3 regions of the Bradyrhizobium elkanii USDA 76 genome follow, and region 3 is predicted to be linked to each of the others. Evidence: riboswitches for the same ligand, from Rfam matches in the RefSeq annotation. Region 3 holds a riboswitch; each other region holds the start of a gene.

Region 1 (6,183 bases), 3.2 Mb from region 3:
CCAGATGCCTCGAGCTTCATCCGGACCGGTTTTCGGCCTTTGGCTACGCGCATATTCCTTCCTTCAAGAAGCATCAACGTCTGATCGATGCGTCCACCCTGCCCGACAGCATTGCGCGCCACGTCCAATCCGAAACGATCACGGAAGCTTTGGTTGATGCGGGATATGTCCGCGTCGGAATCGATCACTTCGCCCTACCGGACGACAATCTCGCCCTGGCGAGCCAGGAAGGCAGGTTGAGGCGCAATTTCCAGGGCTACACTGACGATAGCGCGGACACCTTGATTGGTCTGGGCGCCAGCGCCATCGGCCGTATGCAACAGGGCTTTGTCGCGAACGCCGTCCCGACGAAGGACTACCTCGCTCGCATCAGCGAGGATCGGCTGGCCATCGCAAAGGGCTATTTACTGACTGACGACGATCGCTTCCACGCCGAGATTATCGAACGAATCATGTGCGATTTGACAGTCGATCTTTCCGAGACATCCCGTCGTTACGGCCGGGATCCAAGCTTGGCCGTCGTTGATCGTTCTCGCCTCGACGGCCTTATCGCCGATGGCGTCGTGGTGATGGATGATAGCCGGCTTTCGATAGCCGGTGGCGCAGAGTTCCTGGCCCGGAGCGTCGCATCGATCTTCGACGCTCACCTTACTCGGAGCGGGGCTACACATAGTCTGGCGGTCTAAACCAGACGAAGCCGAACCGAGCCGTTTCAGATCCGAGTTCGACATCACCAAACCGGTTTATGCTCTGGATCGCGAGCAGTCGCGGCGATCAAGAGCACGCTGATCGGCATCCCGTTCGCCGGCTCTTCGTCGAGCCGCACAAGATTTCCAACAGAGGTTGGTATAAAAACTTGACTAGACCAATGACTAGCTGAAGCGGGATCAATAGCAAGCCGCAGATTGCATTGGTCACCACGATAAGATCCTTGCTGTGCGCGTTATCGTATGGTCCCGTTGATCGAGCCCATCGTTTCCGGCAGAAAAGCGTACCAACGTGCGCTTGGTGCCCGTCCATGATCGCCCGGCACGACCGCCCCACATTTCTCGGCCCTGCAGAGCGTTGCGAAACTACTCATAAGTGACAAACCTTGGTGTAGATTTCAAATCTAGGCTATATCGGCCGCATACCAGGGCATGATTGAGCTACGCTGAGCTTGCGCCTTAACTGGGGTCAGATTTCGGCGGATGTCCCCGCCGTAATCGAACCATCGGCGCCCTCCTTCCGCCGATGGAAGTCAGCACGTTGCCTAGCAGCGTCGCTCCTCCCGGACACACTTCCGCCCGGCCGCTAAAGGCGGCCGGGCCTTTTTCTGCTCACCAATGCCTCCCACAATTATCGAGCCCGCAAATCGTTGACAGGCGACCGGCCTTCTCGACGAAAGACCAGACCAGGTCAACGGTCGGCTGGAGTGGATGCAGCGCGTAGTTCGCGGGCGGCGGAGACCATGTTCACCAGCGCCGGGCGAACCTCCTCCCATTTGCGCGTCTTCAGACCGCAATCCGGATTGATCCAAAGTTGCGAATCCTGCAGCCGCTTTCGAGCCAAAGCCACGAGCTCTTTCATCTCGCTCGACTCGGGCACGCGCGGAGAATGGATATCGTACACACCCGGCCCGATTTGATTTGGATATTTGTAGTTCCGAAACGCGTCGAGCAGCTCCATTTTCGACCGCGAAGTCTCGATCGAGATGACATCCGCGTCCATTGCAGCAATCGCATCGATGATGTCGTTGAATTCCGAGTAGCACATGTGGGTATGGATCTGGGTTTGATCGGCGACGCCCGATGAGCAGATGCGGAAGCAATCCCCGGCCCACTCGAGATAAGCCGTCCACTCCGATCGGCGCGGCGGCAATCCTTCGCGCAGCGCAGCCTCGTCGATCTGGATCATGGCTGCACCAGCATTTTCGAGATCGCCGACTTCGTCTCGGATCGCGAGCGCAATTTGACGACAGACCTCGGCTCGGGGAATATCATCGCGAACAAACGACCAGTTCAAGATCGTCACTGGTCCGGTCAACATCGCCTTCATCGGCTTCTTGGTTAGCGATTGCGCGTACCGCCACCACCCCACGGTGATCGGCTTCGGCCGTGAGACATCGCCAAACAAGATCGGCGGCCGGACACAGCGCGAGCCATAGGATTGTACCCAGCCATTTTTGGTAAATGCGAAGCCGGCGAGTTGTTCGCCGAAGTACTGCACCATGTCATTGCGCTCAAACTCGCCGTGCACAAGCACGTCGAGGCCAATGTCCTCCTGCCAACGTACGGCACGCGCAGTCTCTTCCTTGAGGAACTCGTCGTATTGTCCGTCGTTCATCGTGCCTCGCGCGTGCGCTGCGCGGGCATTACGAACCTCTGCAGTCTGCGGAAACGATCCGATCGTCGTTGTCGGAAACGCCGGTAGTTTGAAGCGCTTGCGCTGGATCTCGGCACGGCTGGCAAATGGACTGGCGCGCCGGCGCGTGGCCTGGTTGATCGCTCTCATCCGGATGGCGACATCGGCATCTCGGATCTTTGGCGAAGTCCCACGATCGGTGGTGACGCGCTCCGACTGCGCAAGAGCGCCAGCAACATCCTGATCGCCTGCAAGAGCGCGCGCCAAGGTCGCAAGCTCGCGAATCTTCTGAACGGAGAATGCTAGCCAACCCTTGATGTCTGAAGCGAGCTCCGTCTCGAGTTCAACATCGACCGGCACGTGAAGCAGCGAACAGGATGGAGCGATTTGTATGCGATCTTTGCCCAGCTTCGCGATAGCGGGATCGAGCCGTTGGCGCAGTGCCGACAAATTCGTCCGCCACACATTGCGGCCGTCTATCGCGCCGAGTGACACGACGAGATCACTTCGCTTGGCGGTAATGATCTGGTCCAATAACGCTGGCGCCCGAACCAGGTCGACGTGCAGCCCGGCGACAGGTAGGCGCAAGGCGGTGGGAAGATTGTCGCCGAGGCCACCGAAATAGCTGGCGACCATGATCTTGATGGCCGGCCCTTCCTTGGCGAGCCGGTCATAGGCATGTAGCAAGGATTGTCTTGATTCCTCATCCAGATCAAGAACCAAGCAGGGCTCGTCGAACTGAACCCAATTTGCCCCGCGTTTGGCCAATTCCTGCAGAACCTCGATATAGACCTGTATCAGGTCATCCAGGAGTGACAGTGGCTGGAACGCAGGATCAGCACTCTTGCCTAGCTTTAGGAATGTGACCGGGCCGATCAGGACAGGGCGAGTCTGAAAGCCAAGGGCCTTGGCTTCCTCATACTCGTCGATAGGCTTGCGAGAGGACAGCCTGAAAGTCTGTCCGCGATGAAATTCCGGGACCATGTAATGGTAGTTGGTGTCGAACCACTTGGTCATCTCCTGCGCGGGTGCGCCATCGCCGCGAGATCCGTGGCCGCAACTCGCACCCCGGCCGTCGTATTGTGAACCGCGTGCCATGGCGAAATACGTCTTGAGGGAAACGGGCTCGGCTTTCGAGGCGTAGACTTCCGGGATGGCGCCGACCATGACACTGGTGTCGAGCACCTGATCGTACAACGAGAAGTCGTTCGACGGAATCACGGTGACACCGAGGGACTTCTGGCGCGCCCAGTTCGCGGCACGTAGGCCGGCTGCGTCCTCAAGCAACTGCTGTTCACTAATTCTTCCGGCCCAATAGCCTTCGAGTGCGACTTTGAGCTCGCGTCTTGGACCGATGCGCGGCGTTCCGAGCGTGGCAACCGGAAGGGAGAGAAGAGACATAGCGCTAACCCCATGTTGGGGGCAAAGGCCATGGCGGACGCAGGCAGGAGAAGTCGCCCGAGCGACGGCTGCTTGGCGCACCACCGGGACACCCCGCCCGTGGATGAATATTTTGTCGGGGCAGGTCTCCTGGCTCGCGGGTCATTGCCGCCGTCCGGCCTTCCCGAAGCCGCGCGGGCTTCAGTGACTTTGTTGGACAGTGGCTCACCGCTCACAGTTGCGGGGGCAGCGCCGGCATTGGCACCGGCTTCCCTCTTAGCTCCGGATCAAACGGAAACCGGAGAACCTCGACGACTTGGATTATCGGCAAGAGAACTCGGCCGTCAACCTCTCAAATTGGTGCTGCGACCTCTCTTACGCGAATGCTCCTCCGAGGCCACGCTTGATCGCGACGTAGAAGCCATCTCCAGTCATAGGATATCGGAATGACCATCTCGGAGACGCATTGGCGTCGGGCGGCGGGTCAGATCTGTGCACGAGACGAATGCGCCCAGCACGAAGAAGCTCACGGCGCCGCGCAAGACGCTTGTCATGCGGCCCGGCTTTTGAACGATTCATCGAGCACGCTTCGATGCGCCCTCCCTTCTCCATTAATAACCATGGATCAGTGGCGAATACGCGCAAGAGGTATTCGCTTAATCCAGCAGCGTGCTCAGCGGACGTGTCGATGTGCGACCAGCCAATCCTGGTAGGCGTCACGCCGACGTTTTGGTGATACTGGCCAAAGCAAGCATATTGAATCACCACAACCAAAAGAGACCCTCGCAATGAAAATGGCTGTTTGGAGCGCCCTCGGCGTCTTTGCTGCTGCCGTCTTTACTGTCGGTCTGTTCGGCTGGATGGCAAGGCCTTTTATGAGCCGCCCCGTCAGACAGATGCTCTCGGAAGTGTTGAGTAGTTCGAGCCGAAGCTAGCAAGACCTGAGGCTTCCCTCTTGCCGGTCGACACGGCTGCGTGGAAGCGCAGCTCCTTGAATGTTGACTGCAATGACGAGCAGGTAGACGACGGCCCCTAACGTTGCGCGAGCGGAGAATGCCACGTCTCGTCCCCTGCTTGATCCGTGAAGTTCCTTAACATCGATTCCAAATCGCCCGCCGCTGAAGGGCGGCTCCGCGTTGGTGTAGGCCGCAAAGTGCCAAGCACAACAGGCTGGGGCGCCCTCGACATTCGTAGTAGCGGCAACGCCCCCGGATCACACGGATCGATGGCGGCATACCTGCTCCCAATTGTCGTCAAGACTCTGGCAGCGAGGCATTCGCCCGCTGTCGAAGATTCAGTGCGTGACAAGAATCATTCACGGAAGTCGTGGCGAATAGGCTGAATGGTAACATTAGAACGTGCGTAGGTCGGTAAGTCGACAAAGACAGCACAAATCTGCCGCGAACTGCCGGTTATTGCCTGGCACGAACAATGCAAGTCCTCATCATGTCCAGGCTTCTCCTCCTGGGCAGGTCCAGCATTGCAAATTGAGGCTTTGGCTGACCACTGAAGTTAGCGGCGCGTGACATCGAGGGACGGCGCCTGCTCGCGCGGGACATCGGCAGGCGCCTGCGTCACGTTGCCGCTAACTTCTTGCGATCTGCGCAAAGCACGCTGAGGAAGACGTGCCGCTTTGGATTGACGTGTGGATGATAACCAGATGAGCCGGAAGCAATGAAGAAAAAGTCTGGAAAGCGCGTGCTTTGGTTCTGTATCGCTCGGTCGCTGATCTGCCTGGCCGGGCTGGCGGCGACGAGCAACAATGTTCGCGCCAACGACCACACGCTTGTCGAAAGGGTCAAGTCAACGTGGCGAGCGCAAGATGGTGAGACTATAGAACAAATCATTTCCAAGGTCTCGAAGGTGGCTCACTTTGTGCCTCGATCGTGGGGAGTCGCTGAAGGAATTGACCGAACAGAGTACGTTTATTTTTCATGGACCAGGCACCCGGACAACAGATCAGACGAACAGTACGCTATCACTTGGAAGATCGCGACTGACGGGACGATTAAACTTGCATCGACATATGCAAAGCCGATTGAATTGGGCTGGCGCGCCTTGGCGCTCTCGTTGATCGCCAGTGAGGTTACAGATGGCGAAAGGGACGCGAATCTTCACTTTCTGCATGATCCGGCCAACTTCAACTTCGTGACGACTGCGCAAGGCAAGCTCGGCAATCTTCTGCGGCACGGCCGCTGCCATATCATTGAACCCGTTGTAGTGGATTACGTGTCGAAACCCAATGCCAAGCCGACCGAGAAGGGCGATCTGTGGCGCGTTCTGCTTTTGGTGAACTGTAACATCCCAGGCCCCCATTATTTTACCCACAACGGCGTCATCACTTTCGAGAAGAGCGAGGGACAAGATTGGGAGCCGCAATCTTCCTTCGCTAAGCGTATCGCGGCCTATCCTCCAGGCTCCTGGTTCGATCGGATAGAGCCAAGTGAACGGGAAGCAATA
Region 2 (6,183 bases), 2.7 Mb from region 3:
TAGCGCTTAAGATAGTTATCGCCGACTTCGATGTCCGATTGGGTGAAGAAACGGAAGATCTGAGTGAGCAGCGCGCGCTCACTGTCGGTAACGCGGTCCGATGCCCAATCCTTGAGGTCGGCACCAAGCGGCACCTCCTCGCCCATCCAATGGGTCTGCTGCTGGCGCTTCCAGAACTCGTAAGCCCAGGCGTAGCGATCGACGTCATAGCTGCCGGTCGAGTCGAGGAGGCCGACGCACCGTTTGCCGATCAGTGTGCGCGGATCGACGGATGAGAGATCGATCACTGACATGCGAGGCACTCCTCATAGTCAGTGTGCCGCTGCGGCTGCGGCGGCGCCGCGTTGTCGCCGTCAGCGATGTTGCCGGCGAACGCCGCGCGCGAGATCGATTTTGAACGGCAGTAGTAGAGGCTCTTCACCCCGCGCTTCCATGCCGTCCAATGCAGCATGTGAAGGTCCCACTTATCGACGTCGGCCGGCAGATAGAGGTTAATCGACTGGCTCTGGCAAATGAACGCGGCGCGGTCGGCGGCAAGCTCGACGATCCAGCGCTGGTCGATTTCGAAGGCGGTGCGAAAGACCGCTTTTTCGTGTTCCGACAGGGTGTCGAGATGGGCGACTGAACCCTCGTGCGCGATGATCGACTGCCAGGTCGCCGAAGTATCTGCGCCCTTGGCGGCCAGCAGCTTGGCGAGATGCGGATTACGCACCGAGATGGCACCGGACAAGGTCTTATGGGTGTAGATGTTGGCCGGGATCGGCTCGACGCAAGCGCTAGTCCCGCCGCAGATGATGCTGATCGAGGCGGTTGGCGCGATCGCGATCTTATGGCTGAAGCGCGCCATCACACCGCGTTCCAGTGCATCCGGGCACGGCCCACGCTCGCGCGCGAGCGTCACGGATGCCGCGTCGGCATCGCGACGGATTTTCCGGAACATGTTCAGATTGAACGACTTGGCCACGACACTTTCCATCGGAATGCCCTTGGCCTGCAGGAACGAATGGAAGCCCATGACGCCGAGGCCGACGGAGCGCTCACGCAAGGCGGCGTAGCGGGCACGCTTCATGCCGTCCGGCGCCACCGTGATGAAGTGGGTCAGCACGTTGTCGAGGAAGCGCATGACGTCCTCGATGAAGCCTGGCTTCTCATTCCACTGATCCCAGGTCTCGAGGTTGAGCGACGACAGGCAGCACACCGCGGTGCGCTCCTCGCCGCGATGATCGATGCCGGTCGGCAGGGTAATTTCGCTGCACAGGTTGGAGGTAGAGACCTTGAGGCCGAGCTCGCGCTGGTGCTTGGGGAGCGACCGGTTCACGGTGTCAATAAACAACAAGTAAGGCTCGCCGGTCTGCAGCCGGTTCTCCAGGATGCGTTGCCACAGTTGGCGGGCGTCGATCTCGCGGATGACATCGTTGGTCCTCGGGCTGCGCAGAGCGAACGCGGTGCCGGCGCCCACGGCACGCATGAACGCGTCGGTAACGTTGATCCCGTGGTGCAGGTTGAGACTCTTGCGGTTGAAGTCGCCGGACGCCTTGCGAATCTCGAGGAACTCCTCGATCTCGGGATGGTGGATATCGAGATAGACCGCCGCAGAGCCGCGCCGCAACGAGCCCTGGCTGATCGCCAATGTCAGGCCGTCCATGACGTGGATGAACGGGATGATACCCGAGGTAACGCCGCCCTTCACCTTCTCGCCGATCGAGCGAACGTTGCCCCAGTAGGTGCCGATGCCGCCGCCGTTAGAGGCAAGCCAGACATTCTCGTTCCAGGTGCCGACGATGCCTTCGAGCGAGTCCGACACCGAGTTAAGGAAGCATGAGATCGGCAGACCGCGCGTGGTGCCGCCGTTGGACAGCACCGGTGTGGCCGGCATGAACCACAGCCGAGACATCGCATCATAGAGACGTTGGGCATGCGCAACATCATCCGCGAAGGCGCAAGACACCCGCGCGAACATGTCCTGGAGCAATTCGCCGGCGAGCAGGTAACGGTCGGTCACCGTCAGCTTGCCGAACGGCGTCAACAGGTCGTCGCGCGTCCGATCGAGCTTGAGATCGGCCCGCCTTGGCGATGGAGCAAGGGGGCGCGGCAGCGGAGCCGGCGATGGCAAGACAAGACCCGACTCAGGCGGGGTAGGCCTTGCCTGCGCTGGGCGCGGCTGCACATGCGGCGGCTCAATGAGATGACCCTGCTGATCGAAATTGTAAGACGGCGACATCGGCAACCCCGCGATGTTGGGCGCGGGCCGGCGCGGACGACTTGCGAGGAATCCGGGCAAATGTCCCCGGCTGCAAGCGACCCACCGGGACACCCCGCCCGAGGACTTTCATTCGGTCGCGGCAGGTCTCCTGGCTCGCGGGTCACTGCGGCCATCGGCCTTCCCGGCGCTGTGTCGCGCCAGTGACCATGATGACAACCGCTCGCCGCTTACAGTTGCGGGGGCAGCCCCGGAGTTGCCGTTTTGGCGCACCGGGTTCCCTCTTAGCTTCCACCCTACAAGATGTGGGGAACGGAAGACCGTGACTGACTATAGATAGGTCTACGCGCCGGGATTCGTCAATTGGAGAGATCAAGATTTAGAAGGCAAAAACATACCGACCGCCCGGACCACTCTATCGCCGCTGTCACTTCTTGCTGCAGAGATGCCTTGGGCTGCCTTTCAGTTTCCGTTAAGCTTGCGCATAGTCGAGGAAATTCTGACCCACGTGTCGCATTGATGCGATCTATGAAACCGCGCGTCAGCAGAGAGGGAATTCGGCAAGGCGCTCTCCGATCTGAATCGCAGCGCTCGCCGCGACAAATGGCATCTGGACGAATCGTTATCCATCGTCGGCGAACAACATTGGCCCTGGCGCGCCTTCGACCAGAATGGCCTTGTTTTTCGACGTCTTGATCCAGCGCCGAAGAGACTCGCGCGCTGCACAGTGGTCCTTAACTGTCAGGGCTCCAGCGCAACGTGCAAGCCCTCGTTGCTTTCAACATGAACGTAACGGGGTCCAATCGGCCGTCCCCTGCCGCTGGCGACGGTGACAACGTCTTCCAGAGGCGTGGCCCGCGCATCCGCCTCTGGGCGAGACAAGATCAGATCCGCATGCAACAGCCCTTCTGATTCGAGGCCGGTCGCATCCACGCCAAGGGCCGCCAAGCTGGCCAAACAACTTTCAAACTCTTCAGCATCGCGAAAGCGACGCTGGATAAACGTCGCGCCGGTAAGACGTTCTGTCACAAGACCACGCTTTGCAAACGCTTCGGCCAACGATTCAAATGGGAACATTCGTAGCACAAAGGAGATGATCCATGGTTGCTTCTCTGTCGCATCGAGAATCTCGCTGAACGTCTTCTCGGTAACGTAGCCGATGCATCCGGTTGACATGATAACATCCACGGAGCGGAGAATGCGCGCGCTATCCGTCGATAGCGCCTCCTTTTCAAGGTCAGCGACGATGCCCTGCTCCAAGAGGCCAACACTCTTTGCATAGCTGATCGCCTGTACCGACACGTCGAGGCCGATAAAGCGCGCCAACCCGACATCAGGCCAGGCTGCATAAAAATTGCGATCGAGACTCACCAGTGTTTCAGAACTGATCGCCCTCATCTCACGCCGGGCGTAGCGGTGACGCAAGCCCCCGAAGGTCAGCGGAAAGCGATGCACTGCTGCGTTGATGCCGTATGAACATCCAACGTCGAGCACGACGGGCTTAAGGCCGGTTGCCGAAGCTTTCGCTGCCAGGATTTGGCGCACAACCGGCTCAGCCACGTCCGGAATCATATAATCTAGGTCTCCGAGGATCGAGAAATATGCCCTCGGATCATCAGAAGCATAAATATTATGGAATATAGCTTTAGACCGATTAATACGCGAAAAATCCATCCGCAACACAGTTCCTCCCATCTCATTTGCAAGCGAGTCGACGACAGTGCCTTCGTACTCGCCCGCACTTTGGTATACAGGTCGGTCTTACACCCGCCGATGCGACAGCAGAAGCGGCAAGCGGACAAGAGCATCCGCCTGCGTAAGATTTTCATGAAACTGGTCCCGCACCGATGAACAGCCGCTGGAGATACATTCGGCCGAGTTGAGAGCGGGTCGAGGCAACGGCAGGCAACATGAGAAGAACCGTTTCTGTCGCGTGATAAGATTGGCAGCATTCGTGAGCGCGAATCGGCCAGCACCTTAGAGAAGCGAGCTGACCGAAAGCTGACGAGCGTTCGTTACCCGATGACCGCGGCAGGTTTCCATTTAGGAAGAAGCATCGGCCTCCAACTTGGGACGAATTTTGGTGTCGATCCTGTCGTGAAAATAGCAGGTATACTCATCCGATCTCGGAGGCTGCATCTTGAAGAAAGTGCTATGTGTTCCTGTTTTCACCTGCCTGACGTCGCCAGGACGCTCGGCGCGCCGCTGACGCTGCCATCGACGCCTTACAGTTACATGTTCTGGATCAGGACCTCGCGACCGCACTACAGGAATTCGGTCACAATCGGAATATCCGGGTCAATGTAAGTACTGGGGTGAAGGGGCGGATTCGCGGGCGGCTACCGGAACTCCCACCGCGAGAATTTCTCGACCGCTTGATCAAGCTCTATAATTTTCAATGGTACTACGATGGGCGGGTGCTTTACGTATCCGACGCGCACAAGGCGCAAAGCCGACTACTGATCTTGAATCCGATCAGCTTTGATGCATTCAGAGACGGCAAAGCCGTCGCGTATCGCAACGACGCCACAGGCTTCGAGCAACAGCTGTCCGAGCTAGGAGGTAGCGGCATCCTACATCGCAGCTTGCGATTTTTTTTGATGCGAACCTTTGAACTGCTCTAAAAGACTCGTCATACGGATGAAATTCGACGTTTAAGGATGAGAGACGTTCCCGCTGTGAGGAGTAACACGGGCCTCAACCGGCAATAAGCAGACATGCGCGGTCAATCCAAGGAGCTTTGAGCAGAAACTGACGGGACCGCATGAAGCGGACGAATCTAACTAACTAGCATCGGATTTGGCCGAAGCTTGGAGCCGCGCCGTCACGCGCCGAGCCATCATTCGACGGCGGACGTGCCGCCACCACTGGTCCTCACTCGCCAAGCCGCCACATTCCTTAGATCGACATGCTGAGAAACTGCAATGTGATGTCAGGCAGGCACCCGCGGACAACAACTTTCGCCATCGCGGGTGTGCCGCACATGGCCGAACCGCGAGGAGAAAACTTATTCGTCTCCCAAGTCGTTAAACCTGCTCTTGCGGCTAGTTTGCGTCCGCCCTTCGTAACCGCGTGACCCAACTGTTATCTCGTATTGAGCCCGCGACGTGGATTCGATGCAGGGTCGAAGAGCGCAGCGGCCAAGGACGAACAAAAGGACTTAGGCCGGGCGTCCGAGCTTTGATGTTTGTCAGTGCAAGTTGGGTCCGCTCAACGCGTCTGACGATGGAGTTTTTCGAGGACTTGGTCGACGACCGGTATCTGAGCCGACCATGCTGGATGCGCAGCTCAGAAGAGCCAGCAGCTCAGAAGAGCGAGCACTTTTTCTGGCGCAGGCGCGGGGGTGGCTACTGCGAAATCAGCGCCCACCTTAAGGTGTTCCGGAGCTCTTGCGAGATTGTTGGACCAAATCAACGAATGCTCCCGATAGGCAGACGTAAAGCTTTAACTCGCTGACATGGCACCAGGCCAGGCGAACGCAACTAAGCGAAGCTGGCACCGGCATTGAAATACGTCCAGGTCCCTTGCGGGCAAGACTACTTCATCAATCACCCTGAAATCGTCTGAGCGCCGTCAGCTTCTCGAAAGGTTGTCCGTTTTACCATACGGGCGAATATTTAGACGGCGGCGTTCCCATGGATAGTCGCGAAACTGAGCGCTGAAGGCGCACTGAGCAACAGGATGCAAGTGGTAGGACCTGTTGAACTCTGCCGATCAACACTCCCTGTTCGTCGCGATCTCGGGCCGCGCCGGTGACCGTCTTGTGGTGCACACTTACATCGGAGGACGTGTAATGTCAGTCGACCTATCGCCAACCGCCAACTCAACTGTGGCTTTCTCCGGAATGCCCGCCCCTCCCTCGTCGGCGCAGGACTTTTCCAGCTTTCAGGCGATGCTGGCCAGCCTCTCCTCGAAAGACACGACCAACGATCATTCAGCATCGCAAGTGACGGCCTCCACAGAATCAACCAAGCAACTGACTG
Region 3 (6,183 bases):
GCGTGGCCGCACCGCGTGCGGATGATGGCGTGCGATGGCCAGCGCCTGGTCCGGCGTGATGCGGTCGATCACGCTGCCGTTGATCGCCGAAATCGTGATCACCTCTCCCTGCCAGCCGGTCACCCGATAGACGGGCGTGTCGTCCATCATCGCGAGCCGCAGGTCACGCGGATAACGCTCCACGCCCGCGATCGCCATCGCGCGATCGGGTGCGAGCTGCACCTTATTCCAGGGCATGACAGGGAGCGCGGCGAGGCGCTCGCTGTCGGTGAGGCGCGGAAAGGCCACGTACATCATGACGAGGCCGGAGATGAACCACATCGCGAACAGAAGACACGTCGCAATGCCGATCCAGCGATGGACGATATAGAGCCACCGCCGCCCGCGCCGGATCAGAGCGTTGCGCATGGTCAGAACTTCACGTTGACGGACAATTCGGCGGTGCGCGGCATGCCGAGCAGCCACTGCCCGGTGCCATTCGAGGTCACCGCATAAACCTTGTCGAACAGATTGTAGAGGCGGAACGCGACCGTGGTGCGGTCATCCGGCTTCCATCTGATGCCGCCATTGACCACATTGTAGCCCGGCCGCAGCTGGGTGTTGGCAAGATCGGAGTACATCGCGCCGACGATCTGCACGCCGCCATAGACCGACCAGTCGGGTGCGAAATCCCAGGTCAGCCAGACGTTCGCGACCTGCTGCGGCACGTTGACCGGGACATTGCCGTTGTAGCTGACGATCCTGCCGCCGACCACCTGGCTGTTGTTGTCGTACCTTGCGCGCAACAGCGCAAGATTGGCGTCGACACGCCAGCCGTCGCTCAGCGCGAGCCCGATCGATCCTTCGACGCCGCGCGAGGATTGCTGGCCGATCTGCAATGCCAGGCCGCCGGTGGGATTGCCGGGATCGGGAATCGTGAGCCCGGTCTTGACGATCTCGTAGGCAGCCAGCGTCCACTCGCCGCGGCCGCCCCAGAACGACCGCTTGACCCCGATCTCGGTCTGCTTGCCGGTCGCAAGCTGGAAGGTTTTCTGCGAGACGGGCAGCGAGATCAGGTTGCTGACCGGATCGACGCCGACCGCATACTGACCATAGAACGCGAGGTTCTTGATCGGCTCGTAAACAAGGCCGGCGCGCCAACTGGTCCCCGACAGCGTCGTCTCGAAACTGTTTGCCGGCGTCTTGTAGTCGGTACGGTCGACTTCGGGGCGATCATACCTGACCCCGGTGACGAGCGACAATTGATCGGTCAGCGAGAGACGATCCTCGGCGAACAGCGCGTATTGATTGACGATCGCGTTGAAGCCCGGCGTCGTCGCCGTCGTCGTCGCGAAGAACGATCCCGGATCGAACACGTAGGGATTGACCGACGACGCGCCGCCATAGGGCGAGTTGTTGGTGTGGGCGAAGTCGATCCGGTTGACGTCGAACCCGGCGACGAACTGGTTCGCAAGTCCGAACACGTGACCGCTGAACGTCGTATCCATCCGGTTGCCGAGCTGCTTCTGGTCGTGGAAAATCTCGATATAGCTCGTGCGATCGATCAGCTGGGTCTTCGGATTCCAGGTGTAGTTCTCGATGTCGCGCCAGTGCCGCTCGCTGGTCAGGTAATACAGCGTGTTGTTGACCTTGATGCCGTCGGCGACGTCCCACTCGGTCCTGAACTGGGTCCAGCTGTCCTGGTAGCGGATCACGCTGTCCAATGCGTTGTAGTTCTTGAAGCGCAGCGCGTCCTGGATCGAGCCGTTGATCAGCGGCGTGCCGAAATAACGCGACGGGCTGCGGTCGCCGTAGTCCTGCGACAGCGTGAAGGCGAGATTGTCCGACGCCTGCACCCGCACGGCAGCGGAGACCACGGCGTTCGAGGTCTTGTCGCGATCGACCCAGCCGTCCGACATGTTGCCGGTGGCGTTGACGCGGTACGACACATTGGGATTGATCGGACCGGTGCTGTCCACCGAGAGCCGCCGCGTCATGTTGCTGTCGAGCGAGACCTCGGCCTCGCTATGGGGCGTGCTCTGCGGCTTCTTCGGGATCACGTTGATGACGCCGCCGATCGCGCCCTCGCCGTACAGCACCGAGGCCGGGCCGCGCAGCACCTCAATGCGCTGCGTCGACCAGGTATCGTAGGGGAACGTCAGCGTGCCGGAGCCGATATAGAAGCGCGTGCCGTCATACAGCGTCATCACCGAGTTGCTGCCGGCAAAGCCGCGGGTGCTGAACGACAGGCCGCCATTGCCGGGCGCAGGCGTTGCGGTGAAGCCGGCCGCGTCCTGGGTGACGGCATCGAGCACGTTATGCTGGCCGCGCTCGGCGATGGTCCGCGCCGTGATGATCTCGACGCTGGCCGGCGTCTGCAGCGGCGTCAGATTGAGACGACTGCCGGTGCCGCCCTGCGTGGTGGCATTGAGCGTCGGCGATGCAGATCCCGATGCGCCTGACGCTGCGGCGCGCGGTTTGCCGCCAGCCGTCGCGGGCCTCGGCCGTGGCCGCGCCGCAGCGGCCATGTCACGGCTGCGCGCCGCAGGCTTCGGCTTTGCCGCAGCGGAAGGCGCGACCTCGATCGGGTCGAGCCTGGTTGGTGGCGGTGTTTGTGCCGAGCCTTCGGCCGGCAGCAGCAGCGATGACAGGGAGCAGACGAGACCGAGGCGCCATTTGCGCGCAACGGGAAAGGACGGAGACATCAAACGACTCGCGGTAACGTGGCACGTCACCGCGAACGCGGACTGGCGCATTGCCGAAAAGGCAGTGCTCCGATCCCACCAGGACGCCCCCGCCCGATGTGCTCGCGTGTGACCACGACTGACGGCAGGTCTCCTGGCTCACGGGTCATCGCCTGTCGACGCCTTCCCGGGCCTGATAGCCCAGTGGCAAATTGACGAAAGGCTCGCCGTTTACAGTTGCGGGGACAGCTGCGGCATTGGGGTTACCCTCGCACCGCATTCCCTTTTGATCCCCGAAGGGAACCGTCGGCAAAAACGATAGGTGGTGCCGGCAAGGCTGTCAATTCGATGCGGTCGTCGCACACATGCTTTGCGGGATGATGCTGCGGCGATGAGACAGCGGCATCTGCGGCGACGCGAAGACTTCCTAGACCCGTCATCCTGAGGAGCCGCGAAGCGGCGTCTCGAAGGATCGACGGCCACCAGCCGGGCCGTGCATCCTTCGAGACGCGCGGAGCCTGTCATCGGGCCGCGCTTTGCGCGAACCCGTTGGCGCTCCTCGGGATGACGGTGTGAGAATTGTAGGGAGCGGCCTCCCCAAGCTGTCGTCCTGGCGAAAGCCAGGACCCATAACCACCGAATTCGATTGAGAGTGCGATAGTCGCCTCAGCGTCGCACAACAACAAGCGGTTGGGGTAATGGGTCCTGGCTTTCGCCAGGACGACACTGAATACATTCACATTCTCTCAGGATGACGGATTACTCGACGCAACCTTCCATGATCGCATCAATCTCCGCGCGCGAGAGCGCACCCATCTCGGCAATGAACACGATGCGCGTGCGCGGCACGCCGGGCGACGGCACGCCACCCGCAGCCAGGGTCGCGCGGCCGCCGGCGAGTTGAAACACCGTCAGCCGCCCGGGCTGCTCCACCGTTTCGAACAATCCCTTCGCCCGCGCCAGCTTCGGCGCCAGCCTGCCGATCGCCTGCTGCAAGCGCGGCAGCAGCACCGGCCGCTCCGAGGTCCAGCTCAGCGTCTCGAACCGATCGGACGCCGGCCGTCGCGGTGCGGTCTCGCGCGGCACCGGCACATGATCGAGATCCGCCGGGAACAGCAGCGCGGCCGGCACCTCGCCATGCAAGGCATCGACCACCACGGCCGCCGGACGCACCGCGCGCACGGCGTCGCGGATCGCGACGCCCGCGGCGGCGTCAGTCAGATCGACCTTGCTCAGCGCCACCACGTCGGCCGCCCGCAGCTGCGAGCGCAGCAGCGCATCGTTCAGCATCGCCGCAGGCTGCGTCGCGTCGACCACGCACAGCACCGTCTCCAGCGGCGCCTCCTTCCAGATCACGGGATCCATCAGGTTGCGCACGATATCGGCGGGATCGGCGATCCCGCTGGTCTCGATCACGATGAATTCGGGACGCGGGTCACGCCGCAGCAGCGTCGCGAGCGTGCGCAGCAGGTCGCCCTCCAGCGTGCAGCAGATGCAGCCGTTGCTCAGGCTGACCACGCCGTCGCCGGCGCCCGCGATCAGCTCCGCGTCGATATTGATCGCGCCGAAATCGTTGACCACGGCGGCGATGCGCCGCCCTTGCGCATGCGCCAGCAGATGGTTGACGACCGTGGTCTTGCCCGCCCCGAGGAAGCCCGCGACCAGCAGGATCGGGACCGGCACCTCAGCCTCCGGTGACGGGCCGGCGCACCGGCCGGCCGGGACGCGCCGCGACATCGAGCACGCCATCGCTGATCAGCGGCTGGCCGCTGACCACGAGATGCCGCACGCCCTCCGCCGGACGATTCATCGCGGAGAAAGTCGCGCGGTCGCTCAGCGTCTCGAAGTCGAACACCACGACATCGGCGTCGGCGCCGGCCTGCAGCCTCCCCTTGGCCCGCATCGCCGGCGTGCTCGCCGACAGGATCTCGGCCGGGATCAGCGCGCATTTGCGGATGCCCTCGAGCAGCGACACTTTCTTGCGCTCGCGCACCCATTCGCGGATGAAGCGGGTGAAACAGCCCGCCGAGCGCGGATGCGAGGTGGCATCGTCGGGCAGCGGCCAGGCGTCGCCGGTGTAGGGGCGGCCGTCCGACAGCGTCCACGGCATCGCGTCGGAGGCGATCGCGCCGCCTGGATACAGCACCGCCATGTCGAGCAGATCGCGATGATGCGCGTTGTTCTCGATGTCGAGCACGTGCCACAGCACCAGGGTCGAGGGCTCTTCGGCCTGTGCCGCCAGCAGCTCCTCGCGGCTGCCGAAGCGGTGACCGTCGGTCACGCGCTGCACCGAATCGTAGCCGAGGCCGTTGCGCTCCTCGAATTTCGGATCGCTGAAGAAGGTCGCCGCCAGCACGGTCGAGCCGGTGCCGTAGGGATAGGCCTCCACCGTGATCGGTAGGCCCTGCGCCTGCGCTTTCGCGATCAGCGCGACACAGCGTTCGATATCCGTCTTGCTCGACGAGTTGAAGTGGCAGATGTGCATGTGCGCGCCGGTGGCGCCGGCATAGCCGATCAGGCGGATATAGGCTTCGGCCGCGCTCTCTGGATCGATCCGCGACATGTAGGCGACGTGGGTGAAGGTCGGCACCGCATGATCGGCCGCGAGCTGGCACACCGCGGTCAATTCCTGCACGCCGGCGCCCGGCGCATAGGCGTTGAGAATGCCGATGCCGATACCGCCCTCGTTCAGGCCGATCGCGAGGCGGTCGAGGATGCCGCCGACCTCGCCTTCGGTCGCGACGTTCTCGATCCAGCGGCGATCGCGCATCGCGGCGCCAAACGATTCCAGCGAGCTTTCCGAATTCGAACCGGTCATCGCGCCGATGCGCGCGAAGGCCCAGTTGGCGGCGGCGCCGTAGTTCAGCACCCTGCCCTTCTCGGCCTGGCGCTTGTACCAGGACGCGACCGGCAACACGCCGGCCTCGAGGTCGAGCGAGGTCGTCACCCCGTCGAACGCCTGCATGCGGTCGGCCGGAATGGTCTGGCCATGTGCGTGCAGGTCGATGAAGCCCGGCGCCACCACGAGCCCGGTCGCGTCGATCTGCCGCTCGGCGCCGCCGAGGCCGGTGCCGACCGCGGCGATCTTGCCGTCGACCACAGCCACATCGCCGATCGCGTCCATCCCGCTGGCCGGATCCACCACCCGGCCGCCGCTGATCACCAAGCCACCCATCTCGCCACTCCCCGCATTCCGAAACCGACCGGTCTCCTGTCGAGCACAGAGAAGCGCATCGCACTGATCGCAGCAAGCCGGCCAGGGTTGTGGCGACATGCTGTGACGGAATATCCGCCGCGCCGTGATGGCGATTGCAGAGTGAGGCCCTTCCTACGTTCCGGTTGCACGCCGCGGCGCCAGCCCGCGCCAGAGATCGGGGCCGGGCTTGACGCGGCTCGCCACGAGTTTCGGCGGCGTGCGGTCGTTGGCGATCGCCGCCTCGACCGCGCGCTTGAGCCTGACATTGTCGATCTGCGCCAGGAACCGCCGGATGACCGCCTCCTGATCCACGCTTTGACCGGA

The links. A riboswitch is a leader RNA that binds a small molecule or an ion and turns the genes downstream of it on or off. The one in region 3 is predicted to bind cobalamin.
Region 1: another riboswitch for cobalamin. It lies ahead of metE (5-methyltetrahydropteroyltriglutamate--homocysteine S-methyltransferase); the one in region 3 lies ahead of JEY66_RS04990 (TonB-dependent receptor).
Region 2: another riboswitch for cobalamin. It lies ahead of JEY66_RS35580 (ribonucleoside-diphosphate reductase subunit alpha); the one in region 3 lies ahead of JEY66_RS04990 (TonB-dependent receptor).

Annotation. Positions count from the first base shown of each region.
Region 1 is NZ_CP066356.1:7,008,151-7,014,333, forward strand. It holds gene hemN (oxygen-independent coproporphyrinogen III oxidase) at 1-686, shown strand, start outside; gene metE (5-methyltetrahydropteroyltriglutamate--homocysteine S-methyltransferase) at 1,399-3,744, opposite strand; cobalamin riboswitch at 3,847-4,049, opposite strand; gene JEY66_RS33610 (hypothetical protein) at 5,398-6,183, shown strand, end outside.
Region 2 is NZ_CP066356.1:7,508,064-7,514,246, forward strand. It holds gene JEY66_RS35575 (ribonucleotide-diphosphate reductase subunit beta) at 1-293, opposite strand, end outside; gene JEY66_RS35580 (ribonucleoside-diphosphate reductase subunit alpha) at 284-2,113, opposite strand; cobalamin riboswitch at 2,325-2,540, opposite strand; gene JEY66_RS35585 (hypothetical protein) at 2,942-3,874, opposite strand; gene JEY66_RS45225 (hypothetical protein) at 4,576-4,824, shown strand; gene JEY66_RS35595 (HrpF/NolX family T3SS translocon protein) at 6,093-6,183, shown strand, end outside.
Region 3 is NZ_CP066356.1:1,051,159-1,057,341, reverse strand. It holds gene JEY66_RS04995 (PepSY domain-containing protein) at 1-408, opposite strand, end outside; gene JEY66_RS04990 (TonB-dependent receptor) at 411-2,684, opposite strand; cobalamin riboswitch at 2,791-2,986, opposite strand; gene JEY66_RS04985 (CobW family GTP-binding protein) at 3,423-4,346, opposite strand; gene JEY66_RS04980 (amidohydrolase family protein) at 4,348-5,838, opposite strand; gene JEY66_RS04975 (hypothetical protein) at 5,992-6,183, opposite strand, start outside.